One region of the Cupriavidus sp. HE11 genome, then DNA from elsewhere that is predicted to be linked to it. Evidence: riboswitches for the same ligand, from Rfam matches in the RefSeq annotation. Region 1 holds a riboswitch; the other holds the start of a gene.
The links. Region 1 has a riboswitch for glycine ahead of ACOABP_RS22700 (D-amino acid dehydrogenase). Riboswitches for the same ligand answer to the same signal wherever they lie in the genome.

Region 1 (7,910 bases):
TCTGGGACCTGGCCGTCCGCTTCACGCACTGGAGCGTGGCGGCCATCGTCTGCTATGACCTGATCGACGATTCGGGCGACCAGGTGCATCGCGTAGTGGGCTATGTGGCCGCCGGGCTGGTGCTGTTCCGCATTGTCTGGGGATTTTTCGGTACCGAGCACGCGCGCTTTCGGGCCTGGCTGCCACCCCCCGCCGGTGTGCTGGCCTATGGCCGCGCACTGATGCGCGGCCGTGCGCCGCGCTTTATCAGCCATACCCCGCTGGGCGCGGTGATGATGCTGGCGATGTGGGCGCTGATCCTGGCGCTGGCCGTCACCGGCTGGATGTCGCGGCTCGATCCGTTCTGGGGCGAGGACTGGCCCATCGACATTCATCGCTGGCTGTCGAATACGCTGCTTGTCCTGGTGGCGCTGCATGTGGCCGCGGCGATTGCGATGAGCATCAAGGGTGGCGAAAACCTGATCGCCGCAATGCTTACCGGGCGCAAGCGCCGCGACACCGACCAGCCTTCCTGAAAATCGGGATTGTCGAGCTTTCGGAATTGCCACGCGCTGGCTACGATGGTTGCCAACGCCGTTGCGCGTGCGTGGCAGCGGTGCCAACCAACCCGGAGAACGACAATGAAGATCCTGATGGTGCTCACCTCGCATGACAAGCTTGGCAATACGGGCAAGAAGACCGGCTTCTGGCTCGAGGAATTCGCCGCGCCCTACTACGTGTTCAAGGATGCGGGCGTCGATGTCACGCTGGCGACACCCAGGGGCGGCCAGCCGCCGCTCGATCCCAAGAGTGACGAACCCGACTTCAAGACCGACGCCACGCGCCGGTTCCAGAGCGACCCTGCCGCCCAGAAGCACCTGGCCGCCACGCTGACGCTGGACCAGGTCAAGGCCGACGACTTCGATGCTGTCTTCTATCCGGGCGGCCACGGCCCGCTGTGGGACCTGACCGAAGACAAGCGGTCGATCGCGCTGCTCGAAGCGTTCGACCGCGCCGGCAAACCCATGGCGCTGGTGTGCCATGCGCCCGGCGTGCTGCGCCACGTGAAGCGCGCCGATGGCGAACCGCTGGTCAAGGGCCGCAAGGTCACGGGCTTCACCAATACCGAGGAAGAGGCCGTACAGCTGACCAATGTGGTGCCGTACCTGGTGGAAGACGTGCTCAAGGCGAACGGCGGCCAGTTCTCGCGAACCGATGACTGGGGCAGCTATGCCGTGGTCGACGGACTGCTGGTCACAGGGCAGAACCCCGCGTCATCCGAGGCCGGTGCGCATGAACTGCTGAAGCTGCTGAAGAAGTAATTCGTGCCGCCGCGCCCGCGCGCCTCAACGCGAGCGGCGCGGCTTCGCCGCATGCCGCACCTCGCGCGTGAATTGCGCGCAGGCGTGTGTCATCAGGTCCTCGGAACGATAGACCAGGAACAGCTGGAAGTCCGGCAGCTCGTCGGCAATCGGCAATCGCACCAGCGCCTCGGGATCGAGCTTCAGCGGCCCCGTGCCATCGAACACGTAGTTCGACCACACGCTGATCAGGTCGGTCTTCGTCGCCAGCTGCAACCCCAGCAGGTTCGATGCGCTCTGCACGATGCGCTTGGGCATGTCCAGGCGGTGCAGGCGCATCAGGCTGGCCAGCGGGCTGCCCGGATCGTCCAGCGGATCGAGCGTCAGCCAGTCGGCATCGAGCAACGCGCGCAGGCGTCGTGCCCGGCGCAGCGGATGCCCCGCCCGCACTGCCAGGCCCATGCCGACGGAAAACAGCGGCTCCCATTGCATGCCGCCACCACCGGGGCCGCTGTTGGTCGAGATCAGGCCAAGATCGAGCCGTCCTTCACGTAACCCTTCCAGGATCTGTTGCGGGCGCAGCTCCTGCGCGCGCAGCGTCACATTCGGATAGCGCTGGCGGTAGGCGGCCATTGCATCGGGCAGCGCGGCGCTGGACGCCACGGCGGTAAAGCCGATGTGAAGCTGCGCCTCGGCATGGCCGCGGATCGATTCGATATCTTCCAGCGCATGCCGCAGTTCCTGCTCGACCACCGTGGCACGCCGCACCAGCGCCAGGCCGTAGGCCGTCAGGCTCACTCCGCGCACCGAGCGCGACATCAGCGTGACGCCCAGTTCGCGCTCAAGCTCGGCAATGGCCTTGGACAGCGCCGGCTGCGACGTATGCAGGCTGCGCGCAGCCTCGTGGATGCTGCCGTGCTGGGCCACCGCCAGCAGCACGCGCAGTTGTTGCAGCTTCATCAGGGTTTCTCCCCATCGTCCGGTTGCCGATGCCTTGCCTTGGTGCGCGCGTGCGCAATTGCCGTGCATGGCACTTCTGAATGCGCCGCGTAGGTACTAGTCCTGATGGTGCGCGGCGAGTGATGATGTCCGTGATGCCATTTGGTTATCACGATGACAATAAATGATTTTTGGGGCGGCGTGTTTGCCGGAATACTGCATCGCCAAGGACGTACGACTTGCGCGATGGATGCCACCCCAGGCTCCACGATTCCCGTAACCCAGTTCGTGGAGCCCCTCACATGAACGACGCAACCCTGCCCGCCGGCGCGCCGCTCTCCGCTGCCACCGTCGCTGCCCCCGCCACCCCGGCCAAGGCGAAGCAAAGCCAGTTCCGCCTGATCGCCGCATGCTCCATCGGCAATGCGCTGGAGATGTTCGACTTCACGGTCTACAGCTTCTTCTCGCTGCTGATCGGCAAGCTGTTCTTTCCGTCCGACAGCCCCTACGGTTCGCTGCTGCTGGCCGTCGCCACGTTCGGCATCGGCTTTGTCATGCGCCCACTGGGCGGCGTGCTGATCGGCAACTATGCCGACCGTCATGGCCGCAAGGCCGCCATGACGCTGACCATCGGCCTGATGGTGCTGGGCACGCTGTGCATCGCGCTGGCCCCCACCTACGCCACGGCCGGCGTGTTCGGATCGCTGACCATCCTGGCGGGCCGCTTGCTGCAGGGTTTCTCGCTTGGTGGCGAAATTGGCGCGTCCACCGCGATGCTGATGGAAGGCGGCGACGTGCGGGGCCGCGGCTGGCGCGTAAGCTGGCAGATCGGGAGCCAGGGCATTTCCGCGCTGGCCGGCGCCGCCACGGGCGCCGCGCTCTACGCCTTGCTGCCCACTGCCGCGCTGGAAAACTGGGGCTGGCGCGTACCTTTCCTGATGGGCCTGCTGATCGCACCGGTGGGTCTCTATATCCGCGCCAATCTCGATGAAACGCATGAGGCCGACGCGCACGCACCGAGCCCCGTTGGCGAATTGTTCCGCCATCACGCCAGCAAGGTGGTGCTGGGCATCCTGGCCGGCACCGCCGGTACTGCCACGATGTACCTGGTGGTGTTCTTCATGCCGACGTACATGATCCGCGTGCTGCATATGCCGGCGTCGCTGTCGTTCCTGTCGGGCTGCGTCACGGGTGTCACGCTGCTGGTGGTGTCGCTGGCCGCAGGCACGCTGGCGGACCGTCTGGAACGCCGCAAGCCGCTGGTGGCGGGGTCGCTGCTGTTCAGCCTGATTGCCGTCTATCCCGCGTTCTGGCTGATGAACCACTACCCGAGCGTGCCGCTGGTGCTGGGCCTGTCCGCGCTGCTGACCGCCAGCATCAACCTGGGCACCACGCCGCTGTTCCTGATGCTGCTGGAGATGCTGCCGGCCGGCGTGCGTGCCACGGGCCTGGCCGTGATCTACAGCGTGGGCGTGACGGTGTTCGGCGGCTCGTCGCAATTCATCGTCACCTGGCTGCTGGCGAAGACCGGCAATCCGATGGCCCCGGCCTTCTACATGATGGCGTGCGGCGTGCTGGCCCTGGTTGCCGTGCTGCGCATTGCCGAGAAACGCGAACACTGATCCACCATCGATTTCCCGCGAGCCCCACTTTCCGAGACCTCTCCATGACCCGCGAACCGACCCTGACCCCGTTTCAGCTGCTGCCGCACCTGCTGCCTGCCATCGACACCGAGACCTTCGTCAACATTCGCCGCCAGATCCACGCGCAGCCCGAACTGGGCTTCGAGGTGGGCGCCACCAGCCGGCTCGTCGCCACGCTGCTGGAAAGCTGGGGCTACACGGTGCATACCGGCATCGGCAAGAGCGGCGTGGTGGGCCAGCTGAAGGTGGGCAACGGCACGCGCCGCCTGGGCATCCGGGCCGACATGGACGCCCTGCCGATCGTCGAGGCCACCGGCCTGCCCTACGCCAGCAAGACCCCGGGCCGCATGCATGCGTGCGGGCACGACGGGCACACCGCCATCCTGCTGGCCGCCGCCAAGGCGCTTGCCGATTCGCGCAGCTTCGACGGCACGCTGAACCTGATCTTCCAGCCCGACGAAGAAAACCTGTGCGGCGCGCGCGCGATGATCAACGATGGCCTGTTCGAGCGCTTTCCATGCGATGCAGTGTTCGCGCTGCACAACATGCCCGGCGTGCCCGCCGGATCGTTCCGTGTACTGGAGGGCCCCGTGAGCCTGTCGTCCGATGTGGCCGACGTGACGATTCGCGGTGTGGGCGGCCACGGCGCGATGCCCCATCGTTCGAAGGATCCCATTGCCGCGTCGGCGGCCATCATCACCGCCCTGCAAACAGTGGTGGCGCGCAACGTGGCGCCCGACGACACGGCGGTGGTGTCGGTCGGCTTCATCCACGCCGGCGCCACGCACAACGTGATTCCGGAGGAGGTCAAGATCGGCCTCAATGTGCGCGCGGCACGGCCCGAGACGCGCGCACTGGTGGAAGCACGCATCTACGAGATCGTCAGCCTGACCGCGCAGGCCCACGGTGTGACGGCGCAGATCGACTACCGCCAGCTGACGCCACCGATGGTCAACGCGGCCGGTCCCACTGCCCTGGCCGCCGAGGTCTGCCAGGAACTGGTGGGCACCGAGCAGGTGGTCACGCAGGCGCCCAAGGGCCTGAACGGCAGCGAGGACTTCGCCTGGATGCTCGATGCGGTGCCCGGCTGCTACCTGATCCTGGGCAACGGCGAAGGCGAATTCGGTGGCTGCATGGTCCACAACCCCGGCTACGACTTCAACGACCAGGTGCTGCCGCTGGGCGCCGCGGCGTGGGTACGGCTGGCGCAGCGCTTCCTGGTCCCCGCGTGCTGACCCGGAAAAACCCAATAGCCGAATCTTTAAATTCTGTGGCATAGTTGCCACCGTTGTATCCCGCGATATCGGGAGAGCCCGTTGCTGCCGCCAGGCAGCGCGGCGCCGAAGGAGCAACCGCCCCGGAAACTCTCAGGCAAAAGGACCGGTATCGCCATTGAACTCTGAAGAACCCCCGGCCTGTACGTCGGCCGGCGGTACCGAAGGAGCAAGCGAGCCCTGCTCGCGAATCTCTCAGGTCAAGGACAGAGGGGGCGTCCGCGAGAAGCGCATGGTGCGCCGTGGACTGCCACCCCATGACGTCCTGGAAGACCTTCCACATGAAATCCATTGCAGTGATCGGCGGCGGGATTACCGGCGTCACGACCGCGTACGCGCTGGCAAAACGCGGACTCTCCGTCACGCTGTTCGAGCGCCATCGCTATGCGGCCATGGAAACGTCGTTCGCCAACGGCGGCCAGCTGTCCGCGTCGAATGCCGAAGTCTGGACGCACTGGTCCACGCTGGCCAAGGGCATCAAATGGATGCTGCGCGCCGATGCGCCGCTGCTGGTGAATCCGCGCCCCACCTGGCACAAGCTGAGCTGGTTCGCGGAATTCATGGCCTCGATCCCGCATTACCGCGCCAACACGGTGGAGACCGCGCGGCTGGCAATCGCCGCACGCCAGCACCTGTTTGCCTGGGCCGACGCGGAAGGCATCGACTTCGACCTGAAGCGGCGCGGCATCCTGCATATTTATCGCAACAAGGCGGGCTTCGAGCATGCCGGGCGGGTCTCGAAGCTGCTTGCCGAAGGCGGTCTGGAGCGCCACGCGGTGACGCCGGCGGAAATGCGCGACATCGAGCCCACGCTGGCCGGCAACTTCTATGGCGGCTACTACACCGAAAGCGACGCCACGGGCGACATCCACAAGTTCACCGGCGGCCTGGCCGCCGCGATCCGCCGCCTGGGCGTGCAGACGCTGTACAACCAGGACGTACGCTCGATTGCCACCACGGGCCGGCGCGCGACGGTGGTGTCGGCCGAAGACAACCTGCCCGCATCGCGCGAGTTCGACGGCGTGGTGGTGTGCGCGGGCGTGGCAAGCCGGGCGTTCGCGCAGCAGCTTGGCGATCGCGTCAACATCTATCCGGTCAAGGGCTACTCGATCACGGTGAACCTGAACGACGCCGAAAGCCAGGCCAGCGCGCCGACGGTGAGCCTGCTCGACGACGAGACCAAACTCGTGACCAGCCGGCTGGGCGCCGACCGCTTCCGCGTAGCCGGCACGGCCGAGTTCAACGGCATCAACCGCGACATCCGCGCCGACCGCATCCGTCCGCTGGTCGACTGGGTGCATGCGTGCTTCCCCGGCGTCAGCACGCGCAGCGTGGTGCCCTGGGCAGGCCTGCGCCCGATGATGCCGAACATGATGCCGCGCGTCGGCCGGGGCCATGCCGCCAACGTGTTCTACAACACCGGGCACGGGCACCTGGGCTGGACGCTGTCGGCCGTGACGGCGGAGATGGTGGGGGATGTGGTGCGGCACGCGGCGACACAAGACGGGCGCGTTGCGGTGGGCCAGGGCGTGGGCGGCGTAGCAGCCTGATACGCCCGCCCTCTCCCCCGCCCCTCTCCCGCCATGCGGGAGAGGGGAGACCACCAGGGGCAGGATCCCGGGCGGCGTCGGTCTGGGGGACGTTCTGATTCCGGAAATGAAAAAGCCCCGCTCGTTCGAGCGGGGCTTTCGAATTTGTGCCCAGAAGCGACTCGGTCACCCATGCGCGACCCCGGATTGCGCTTGCAGGCGCAGTCTTTTCGAGTCCCCACGGGAGTCCCCACGGACTTCCCTTTCTGGGCGCACAAATGAAAAGACCCCGCTCATTGAGCGGGGTCTTTGAATTGGTGCCCAGAAGAGGACTCGAACCTCCACAGTGTTGCCACCGCTAGGACCTGAACCTAGTGCGTCTACCAATTCCGCCATCTGGGCTTCGTTTCGCTGCATTGCTGCGTTGAAGCGAGACGCGAATTCTACATAAGCTCTGGCAATTTGCAAGCCCTTTTTCACGTCATCGTAAAAATCAGCTGTTCTGCACCCCAAGGTACAGGCTGCCGTCCAGCACATAGCGGTTGCGCCCTGCCCGCTTGGCGCGATACATGGCGCTGTCGGCGCGATGCAGCAGCGGCTCCAGCCGTGCCGCCTCGGGGACCGCGCACACCGCGCCCACGCTGATCGTCACGTATGGCTGCACGGGGGTGCCGTTGTGCGGGATGCCCAGTTCCCGCACCGCCGCCACCATGCTGCGGGCGGTGGCACGCGTTTCGTCGGTCGACGAATCGGGCAGCACCACCGCGAATTCCTCGCCGCCCAGTCGGGCACAGAACTGCGCGCCGTGCAGCACGCCGGTCAGCGCCGCGGCCACCTGCCGCAGGCAATCGTCGCCGCACGGGTGGCCGTACAGGTCGTTGTATTGCTTGAACAGGTCGACGTCCAGGATCAGCAGGCCGATTTCCTTGCCGCGCTCGTGGGCCCGCGCCACGGCGGCCAGCGATTCGCGCTGGAAGTAGCGCCGGTTCGGGATGCCGGTCAGCGCGTCGATATCGAGGTCGGCCTGCACGCGCGAGAGTTGCTCTGCCGTTTCGCCAAGCTGCGTCGCCAGCGCCTGCTCGCGCGACTGGTAGCGGCTGATGTCGCGCATGAACACCAGCAGGCCGATCTGCTTGCCGTCCATCCGGCACACGGGCTCCACCGTCAGTTCGTATCCCAGCCCGTCTGGAATGAAAGGCGCCGCCTCGTCGGGATCGCTCAGCGCGTGGTGCCACGCGGGGGGCG
Region 2 (7,910 bases), on a different replicon from region 1:
CTTCTTCGCCAGGTCGTCCAGGTCGACGTTGCCGTTGTCGTCGCAGGCCACCACCACCACCTTCATGCCGGCCATCTGGGCCGACGCCGGGTTGGTGCCGTGTGCCGACGACGGAATCAGGCAGATGTCACGATGGCTTTCGCCACGGCTGGCGTGGTACGCGTGGATGATCAGCAGGCCCGCGTACTCGCCCTGCGAGCCGGCGTTCGGCTGCAGGCTCACTGCGGCGTAGCCGGTGGCGGCGCACAGCATCGCTTCCAGCTGGTCGATCATTTCGCGATAGCCGACGGTCTGGTCCAGCGGCGCGAACGGGTGGATGTTGCTGAACTCGGGCCACGTCACCGGAATCATCTCGCTGGTGGCGTTGAGCTTCATCGTGCAGGAGCCCAGCGGGATCATCGTGCGGTCCAGCGCCAGGTCCTTGTCGGCCAGCGAACGCAGGTAGCGCAGCATCTCGTGTTCGGCGTGATGCGTGTTGAACACCGGATGCGTCAGGTAGGCGCTCTGGCGCGCCACCTTGGCCGGGAAGCCGTCGCCCACCGACGCCTCGATCTTGTCGAAGTCGGGTACCGGCTTGCCGTGCGCGAAGATTTCCCACAGCGTGACCACGTCGTCGCGCGATGCGGTTTCGTCCAGCGAGATGCCGATGTGCGATGCGCCGGCGTGGCGCAGGTTGATGCCGCGCTGGGTGGCCGTGGCGTGGAACGCCTCGGTGTTGAAGCCGGTTTCCAGCGTCAGCGTGTCGAAGAACGTCTCGTTGACCGGCGCCAGGCCCAGCATCTTCAGGCCGGCGGCCAGCGTGGCGGTCAGGCGGTGCACGCGTTGCGCAATGCGTTTCAGGCCCTGCGGGCCGTGGTAGACCGCGTACATCGACGCCATCACGGCCAGCAGCACCTGCGCGGTGCAGATGTTCGACGTGGCCTTCTCGCGGCGGATATGCTGCTCGCGCGTCTGCAGTGCCAGGCGATAGGCCTTGTTGCCCTGCGCGTCGATCGTGACGCCGACCAGGCGGCCCGGCATCGAACGCTTGAATTCATCCTTGACCGCCATGTAGCCCGCGTGCGGACCACCGAAACCAAGCGGCACGCCAAAGCGCTGCGAATTGCCCACGGCCACGTCGGCGCCCCATTCGCCCGGGGCGGCGATCAGCGTCAGCGCCAGCAGGTCGGCGGCGGCCACCACGCGGCCACCGGCCGCATGCACGGCATCGGCGATGGCGCGGTAGTCGGCCACATCGCCATTCACCCCCGGGTATTGCAGCAGCACGCCAAAGGCATGCGACTGCGCGGCGTCGGCGGCGGGGCCAACCTTCACCTCGATGCCCAGCGGCAGCGCGCGCGTGCGTACCACTTCCAGCGTCTGCGGCAGGACGTCGTCGGCCACGTAGAACGTGTTCGACGCATGCTTGTGCACGCGCTGCAGCAGCGTCATGGCCTCGGCGGCCGCCGTGCCTTCGTCGAGCATCGACGCGTTGGCGATGTCCAGGCCCGTCAGGTCCGTGATCATCTGCTGGAAGTTCAGCATCGCTTCCAGGCGGCCCTGCGAGATTTCCGGCTGGTACGGCGTGTAGGCGGTGTACCAGGCCGGGTTTTCGAAGATGTTGCGCAGCACCACGCCCGGCGTGAGCGTGTTGTAGTAGCCCTGTCCGATGAAGCTCTTCAGCACGCGGTTCTTGGCGGCCAGGCCGCGCAGGCGGGCCAGTGCGGCTTCCTCGGTCAGCGGGGCGGTGAACTCGCCCAGCGACATGCCGTCGCGGCGGCGGATGGCGGCGGGCACCACGGCGTCGATCAGCGCGGCGCGGCTGTCGAAGCCCAGCACCTTGAGCATGTGTTGCTGTTCGGCGCTGTCGGGACCGATATGGCGGGCGGCGAAGGCGTCGCGCGCCTCCAGTTCGGCCAGCGTGGGCCGTGTACCTTGGGCGGCGGCATTCATGGGAAACGGGGCGTTCATGGCAAGGAATCTCGGGGAGCGGGCGGCGGGCAGGTGGTCAGACTGCCCGCCGCGCGTGGCATCAAACAGTCAGCGCCATCAGGCGCCGACGCTGGCCTTGTAGGCGTCGGCGTTCATCAGGCCGTTCACGTCGTCGGCGTTGGCTGGCTTCAGCTTGAACAGCCACGCGTCGAAGGCGTTGGCGTTGACCGATTCCGGCGACGCCGAGGCGGCGTCGTTGACGGCGATCACTTCGCCAGCCACCGGGGCGTAGATGTCGGAAGCCGCCTTGACGGACTCCACCACGGCCAGGGCGTCGCCGGCACCAACCGACTTGCCGACTTCGGGCAGTTCCAGGAAGACGATGTCGCCCAGGGCATCCTGTGCGTGGTCGGTAATGCCGATCGTCAGCGTGCCGTCGGCTTCGACGCGCACCCACTCGTGCGACTCGGTGTACTTCAGGTCAGCGGGGAAGTTCATGAGGTTCTCCGTCAATACAGTTTGTTTCTTGTTTCATTCACCCAGGTCCGCAGCAGGTTGGGCTCGAGCGGACGGGTGGAGGGGCGACCGTTTGATGTGAAGCCGGGCGATGCCTCAGCTCACGAGTGCCTTGCCATTACGCACAAACGGCAGTTTAACCACAGTCGCGGTCAGTTTGCGGTCACGAATCTCGACCTGGACGTCGGTGCCGGGCGCCACGTCCTTCGGCAGGCGGGCAAACGCGATCGACAACTGCAGGCTCGGGCTGAACGTGCCGCTGGTGATTTCACCAGCTCCGGCGGCGGTGATTACCTTCTGGTGCGCACGCAGCACGCCGCCCTTGTCGCGCAGGATCAGGCCCGCGAATGTCTGTTTCTGGCCGCCGGCCACCAGGGCCTGCTTGCCGGTGAAGTCGCGCTCGCTCTGCAGGTCGACCGTCCAGGCCAGGCCGGCGTCGAGCGGCGACGTGTTGATATCCATGTCCTGGCCATACAGGTTCATGCCGGCTTCCAGGCGCAGCGTGTCGCGCGCGCCCAGGCCAGCCGGGCGCACGCCCGCCGCGGACAGCTTTTCCCAGATGCCGGCAACGTTTTCGGCCGGCACCACCAGTTCGAAGCCGTCTTCGCCGGTGTATCCGGTGCGGGCGATCATCAGCTCGCCCATTTCGGGGTCCTGCACCACAAGCGCGTTGAACGGCTTGAGTGCGTCGGCGGGCTGGGTGGAGGGGAAAGCCTGGTAGACCTTGGCGCGCGCATTGGGGCCCTGCACGGCCACGATGGCCAGCTTGCCGGCGCCGGCCGGCGCAACGTCGCCACGGCGCGGCGTGATCGTCACGCCGCTGCCGGTGGCCGCGTTGCGCGACTGGATCCATTCGATGTCGCCGATGGCCGTGCTGGCGTTCACCACAAGGCGGAAATGATTCTCGGCAAAGAAGTAGACGATCAGGTCGTCGATGACGCCGCCCTTGTCATCGAGCATGCAGGAATACAGCGCCTTGCCCGGCGTTTGCAGCTTGTCGACGTTGTTGGCCAGCAGGCCGCGCAGGAAGGCGCGCGTCTGGGCGCCGTGCAGGTCGACCACGCACATGTGCGACACGTCGAACATGCCGGCATCGGCACGCACGGCATTGTGTTCCTCGATCTGCGACCCGTAGTTGACCGGCATGTCCCAGCCGCCAAAGTCGACCATGCGGGCGCCAAGGGCGCGGTGGATAGCGTTGAGGGGCGTGGCCTGGAGCGTCATGGATATCCTCGGGGGCGGTTCGAAAACGAAAAAAGGGTCATCCGCCGCAACGATCGGTGCACCAATGTGCAACCAATCCGCTGCGGCGGATGACCCCTCTGTCCTCGATACCTGAGAGATTACGAAGCGTCGGCGTGCCGCGCGCTTCGTGCGCCCCTTCGGTGGACATGCTCACCCTGCGTCAGGGCAGTGGCGGATGTCGCTCTCCAGAGTGCGGCATGCATCGTGTGCATGTTGCATGCCGATCCGGTCGGTCCATGGTGCCTGAGAGTTTTTGGGTAGTTCCCCTTCGGCGGCGCAGTCGCTGCGCGCTCTCCCGGCCGGATGCGCGAGAATGTACGGGACCGGTCTGCCTTTGTCAAACGCAAGCCTGACGCCGGCCACCGGCCACGCCCCCGGATCTGGAACTTGTTGCCGGCCGGTTATCGGTGGTCCTTCGTCACGACGTTACCGATCACACCGCCCACGGCCGCACCGCCCAGCGTACCCAGCGCACTGCCGTCGGTCAGCACGGCACCGCCCAGCGCACCGGCGCCCGCGCCAATGGCCGTGTTCCGCTGCTTCGGCGTCATGTCCGCGCAGCCGGCAAAGCCCACCAGCGTCACGCCGATCAGGGCAACTTTCGAAAGGGTGCGAAGCGTCTTCATGATTGGCTCCTTTGTTGTCATCGAGCATCGTTTCCGATTTGTGGATCTGTCCCGAACCGGTCGCGCCACGCGCAAGACCCGCGCGGTCCTGCCCGACAAGAGGCAAGCTCCATGCCCCGGGATCCGCCGTTTTACGATTGTTACCAGCCTGAAACGCCTCTTGTCGGACGCCGCCCGACAACCGGTCCAGGCCTGAAGCGCGTGTTAACATCGACGCCTTTGGCGCGCAGCCCCTCAGGTGCGCCTTGAGCCATCCCGCCCGCAACGTTCCCCCTGCCTCATGACTCACGGACTCAATGCCGCGCAATCCGAAGCGGTTCGCTATCTGGACGGCCCCTGCCTTGTGCTGGCGGGCGCCGGCTCGGGCAAGACGCGCGTGATCACGCAGAAAATCGCCCACCTGATCGAGGACAAGGGGTTCGAGCCACGTCACATCGCGGCCGTCACGTTCACGAACAAGGCGGCGAAAGAGATGCAGGAGCGCATCGGCAAGCTGATGGAAGGCAAGACCACGCGCGAAGGGAAGCGCATTCCACTCAAGCAGCTGACGGTTTGTACGTTTCACTCGCTGGGCGTGCAAATCTTGCGCATGGAAGCCGAGCATGTCGGGTTGAAGCCACAGTTCTCGATCATGGATGCGGACGACTGCTTCGGCCTGATCCAGGAGCAGCTCGGCACGACCGACAAGAAGCTGATTCGCAGCGTGCAGGGCACGATTTCGCTGTGGAAGAACGGCATGGTCGATCCCGAGACGGCACTCGCGCAGGCCGCCGATGCCGACGAACACCAGGCCGCGATGGTCTATCGCAACTACGTGGCCACGCTGAATGCCTACCAGGCGGTGGACTTCGACGACCTGATCCGGCTGCCCGCCGAGCTGTTCGCGCGCGACGAGGCCGTGCGCCTGAAGTGGCAGAACCGCCTGCGCTATTTCCTGGTCGACGAATACCAGGACACCAACGCGTGCCAGTACCAGCTGCTGAAGCTGCTGGCGGGTGGCTCGCACCTGCGCGCGCCGGCATTTACGGCGGTGGGCGACGACGACCAGGCCATCTACGGCTGGCGCGGCGCCACGCTGGACAACCTGCGGCTGCTGCAGACCGACTTTCCCGACCTCAAGGTGGTCAAGCTGGAGCAGAACTACCGCTCCACGGTGCGCATCCTCGAAGCGGCCAACGCGGTGATCGCCAACAATCCGAAGCTGTTCGACAAGAAGCTGTGGTCGGAACACGGCATGGGCGATCCGATCGCGATCCACCCGATGAACGACGAGGAGCACGAGGCAGAGTCGGTGGTGTTCCGCCTGTCTGCGCACAAGTTCGAGCGCCGCGCACAATTTCGCGACTACGCCATTCTCTATCGCGGCAACCACCAGGCGCGGCTGTTCGAACAGATCCTGCGCCGCGAGCGCATTCCGTATGTGCTGTCGGGCGGCCAGAGTTTCTTCGACAAGGCCGAGATCAAGGACATCTGCGCCTATCTGCGCCTGATCGCCAACCCCGACGACGACCCCGCGTTCATCCGCGCCATCACCACGCCGCGCCGTGGGGTGGGCAACACCACGCTCGAGGCGCTGGGCACGTTTGCGGGCCAGGCCAAGGTGTCGCTGTTCGAGGCGGCAATGATGGGCGGCATCGAGGCCAAGCTGCAGCCGCGCCAGCTGGAGCCGCTGCGTACGTTCTGCGAATCGATGGTGCGCCTGGCCGACCGCGCGGCGAACGACCCCGCCACCGTGGTGCTGGACGATCTGATGGAAGGCATCCATTACGAGGCCTACCTGTACGACACCTTCGACGAACGGCAGGCGCAGTCGCGCTGGACCAACACGCTCGAATTCCTGGACTGGCTCAAGCGCAAGGGCACCCGTCCCGAGGCCGAAGGCGAGGGCGAGGCCACCGGCTTTGACACGGCCGACGGTTTTGGCGACGAAGGCAAGAACCTGCTCGAACTGACCCAGACCGTGGCGCTGATGAGCATGCTCGAAGGCCGCGAGGAAGACCCGGATGCCGTGCGGCTGTCGACGCTGCACGCGTCGAAGGGCCTCGAATATCCGCACGTGTTCCTGGTGGGCGTGGAAGAGGGCATCCTGCCCCACACGCGCGAGGACGAAGACCTGGGCGACGAGAAGATCGAGGAAGAACGCCGCCTGATGTATGTGGGCATCACGCGTGCGCAGCGCAGCCTGCAGATCAGCTGGTGCAAGAAGCGCAAGCGGGCACGCGAAACCTATTCGGTCGAACCGTCGCGCTTCATTGCCGAGATGAAGCTCGAGGAAGCCCCGGCACCGCAGGACAACACGCCGGCGATGAGTCCGAAGGACCGGCTCGCCGGCCTGAAAGCCTTGCTCAACAAGCCCGCCGCGGGCTGACTTGATACAAGGCTGACAAGACACATAGGCACGCGCTCACTAGGATTGGCGGCGCGTGGAAACGTCTCTCGGACGTTCCTGCGACACACCGCGCCCGCCCTTCGGTTGCGGTGTGGCTGGGCGCATGCGAGCCCGGCTTCTTCCCTGTTGAACGCTCCCGGATGCGGCAGCACCGGGGGCGTATTTTTCTCCCCGGGACCTTGCCCTGCGTGAACCTGCGCAGCGCCCCGCCCCGCGCCTCCTTGTGCGCTTCGCTGCACGTATCAAAATTGATACAAAGCCGGCATCGCCTGTAATCTCCCGACTGGTACATTGGCCGATCGGATGTCCCGCGTATTCCTCACTTTTTTCCCATGGACCTGTCGCCCAACCTGCCCATTCGTCTGCTGATCGTCGATGACGATCCCCAGATCCGTTCCATGCTGGCCGAATACCTGGCCACGTTCGGCATGGAGGCGGAGGGCGCGGAAGGCGGCTCAGCGATGCGCGCGGCAATGGGCCGGCAGGAATACGATCTCGTGATCCTGGACCTGTCGCTGCCCGGCGAGAACGGCCTGACGCTGTGCCGCGAGATCCGCGAGCAGAGCAACCTGCCCGTGATCATGCTGACCGCCCGTGCCGAGCTGGCAGACCGCGTGGTGGGCCTGGAGGTGGGTGCGGACGACTACGTGACCAAGCCGTTCGAAATGCGCGAGCTGGTGGCCCGCATCCACACCGTGCTGCGGCGCAGTCGCGGCGAGGTGCGACGCACGACGCCGGCCACGGCGGGGCACGAGATGCGCTTTGGCTGCTGGCGCCTGAATGCCACGTTGCGCCAGCTGGTCGATGCCGAAGAGACGGTGGTGCCGCTGTCCAACGCGGAATTCCGACTGCTGCTGACGTTCATCGAGAATCCGAACCGGGTGCTCGACCGCGAGATGCTGATCAACAATGCACGCGGCCGCGACCTGGACGTCTTCGACCGCAGCATCGACCTGCTGGTATCACGGCTGCGCCAGAAGCTGCGTGACGATCCGCGCGATTCGTCGCTGATCCGCACCGTGCGTGGCGAAGGATACGTCTTTACCGGCAACGTGGAGCACTGAAGGCATGGCTGCTGCGATCCCGCCGTCAACCGGCGGTGCTTCGGCGATGCGGCCCGAACCGCGCGCCGTGGAACCGGCCAGACGCCGCCGGTTCAACTCGATGTTCATGCGGTTGTTCTTTGTCATGACCGCCATCATGCTGGCCGTGCACGTGCTGGG

Region 2: another riboswitch for glycine. It lies ahead of gcvT (glycine cleavage system aminomethyltransferase GcvT); the one in region 1 lies ahead of ACOABP_RS22700 (D-amino acid dehydrogenase).

The regions. Positions count from the first base shown of each region.
Region 1 covers NZ_CP184465.1:1,194,434-1,202,343, forward strand. Annotated here, with positions in the region: gene ACOABP_RS22675 (cytochrome b/b6 domain-containing protein) at 1-515, shown strand, start outside; gene ACOABP_RS22680 (type 1 glutamine amidotransferase domain-containing protein) at 621-1,301, shown strand; gene ACOABP_RS22685 (LysR family transcriptional regulator) at 1,326-2,240, opposite strand; gene ACOABP_RS22690 (MFS transporter) at 2,522-3,841, shown strand; gene ACOABP_RS22695 (M20 aminoacylase family protein) at 3,886-5,097, shown strand; glycine riboswitch at 5,157-5,255, shown strand; gene ACOABP_RS22700 (D-amino acid dehydrogenase) at 5,418-6,686, shown strand; tRNA gene ACOABP_RS22705 (tRNA-Leu) at 6,981-7,067, opposite strand; gene ACOABP_RS22710 (diguanylate cyclase domain-containing protein) at 7,159-7,910, opposite strand, start outside.
Region 2 covers NZ_CP184464.1:1,792,461-1,800,370, reverse strand. Annotated here, with positions in the region: gene gcvP (aminomethyl-transferring glycine dehydrogenase) at 1-1,950, opposite strand, end outside; gene gcvH (glycine cleavage system protein GcvH) at 2,029-2,409, opposite strand; gene gcvT (glycine cleavage system aminomethyltransferase GcvT) at 2,524-3,651, opposite strand; glycine riboswitch at 3,740-3,871, opposite strand; glycine riboswitch at 3,893-3,980, opposite strand; gene ACOABP_RS08425 (glycine zipper 2TM domain-containing protein) at 4,074-4,298, opposite strand; gene ACOABP_RS08420 (UvrD-helicase domain-containing protein) at 4,579-6,666, shown strand; gene ACOABP_RS08415 (response regulator) at 7,020-7,751, shown strand; gene ACOABP_RS08410 (ATP-binding protein) at 7,756-7,910, shown strand, end outside.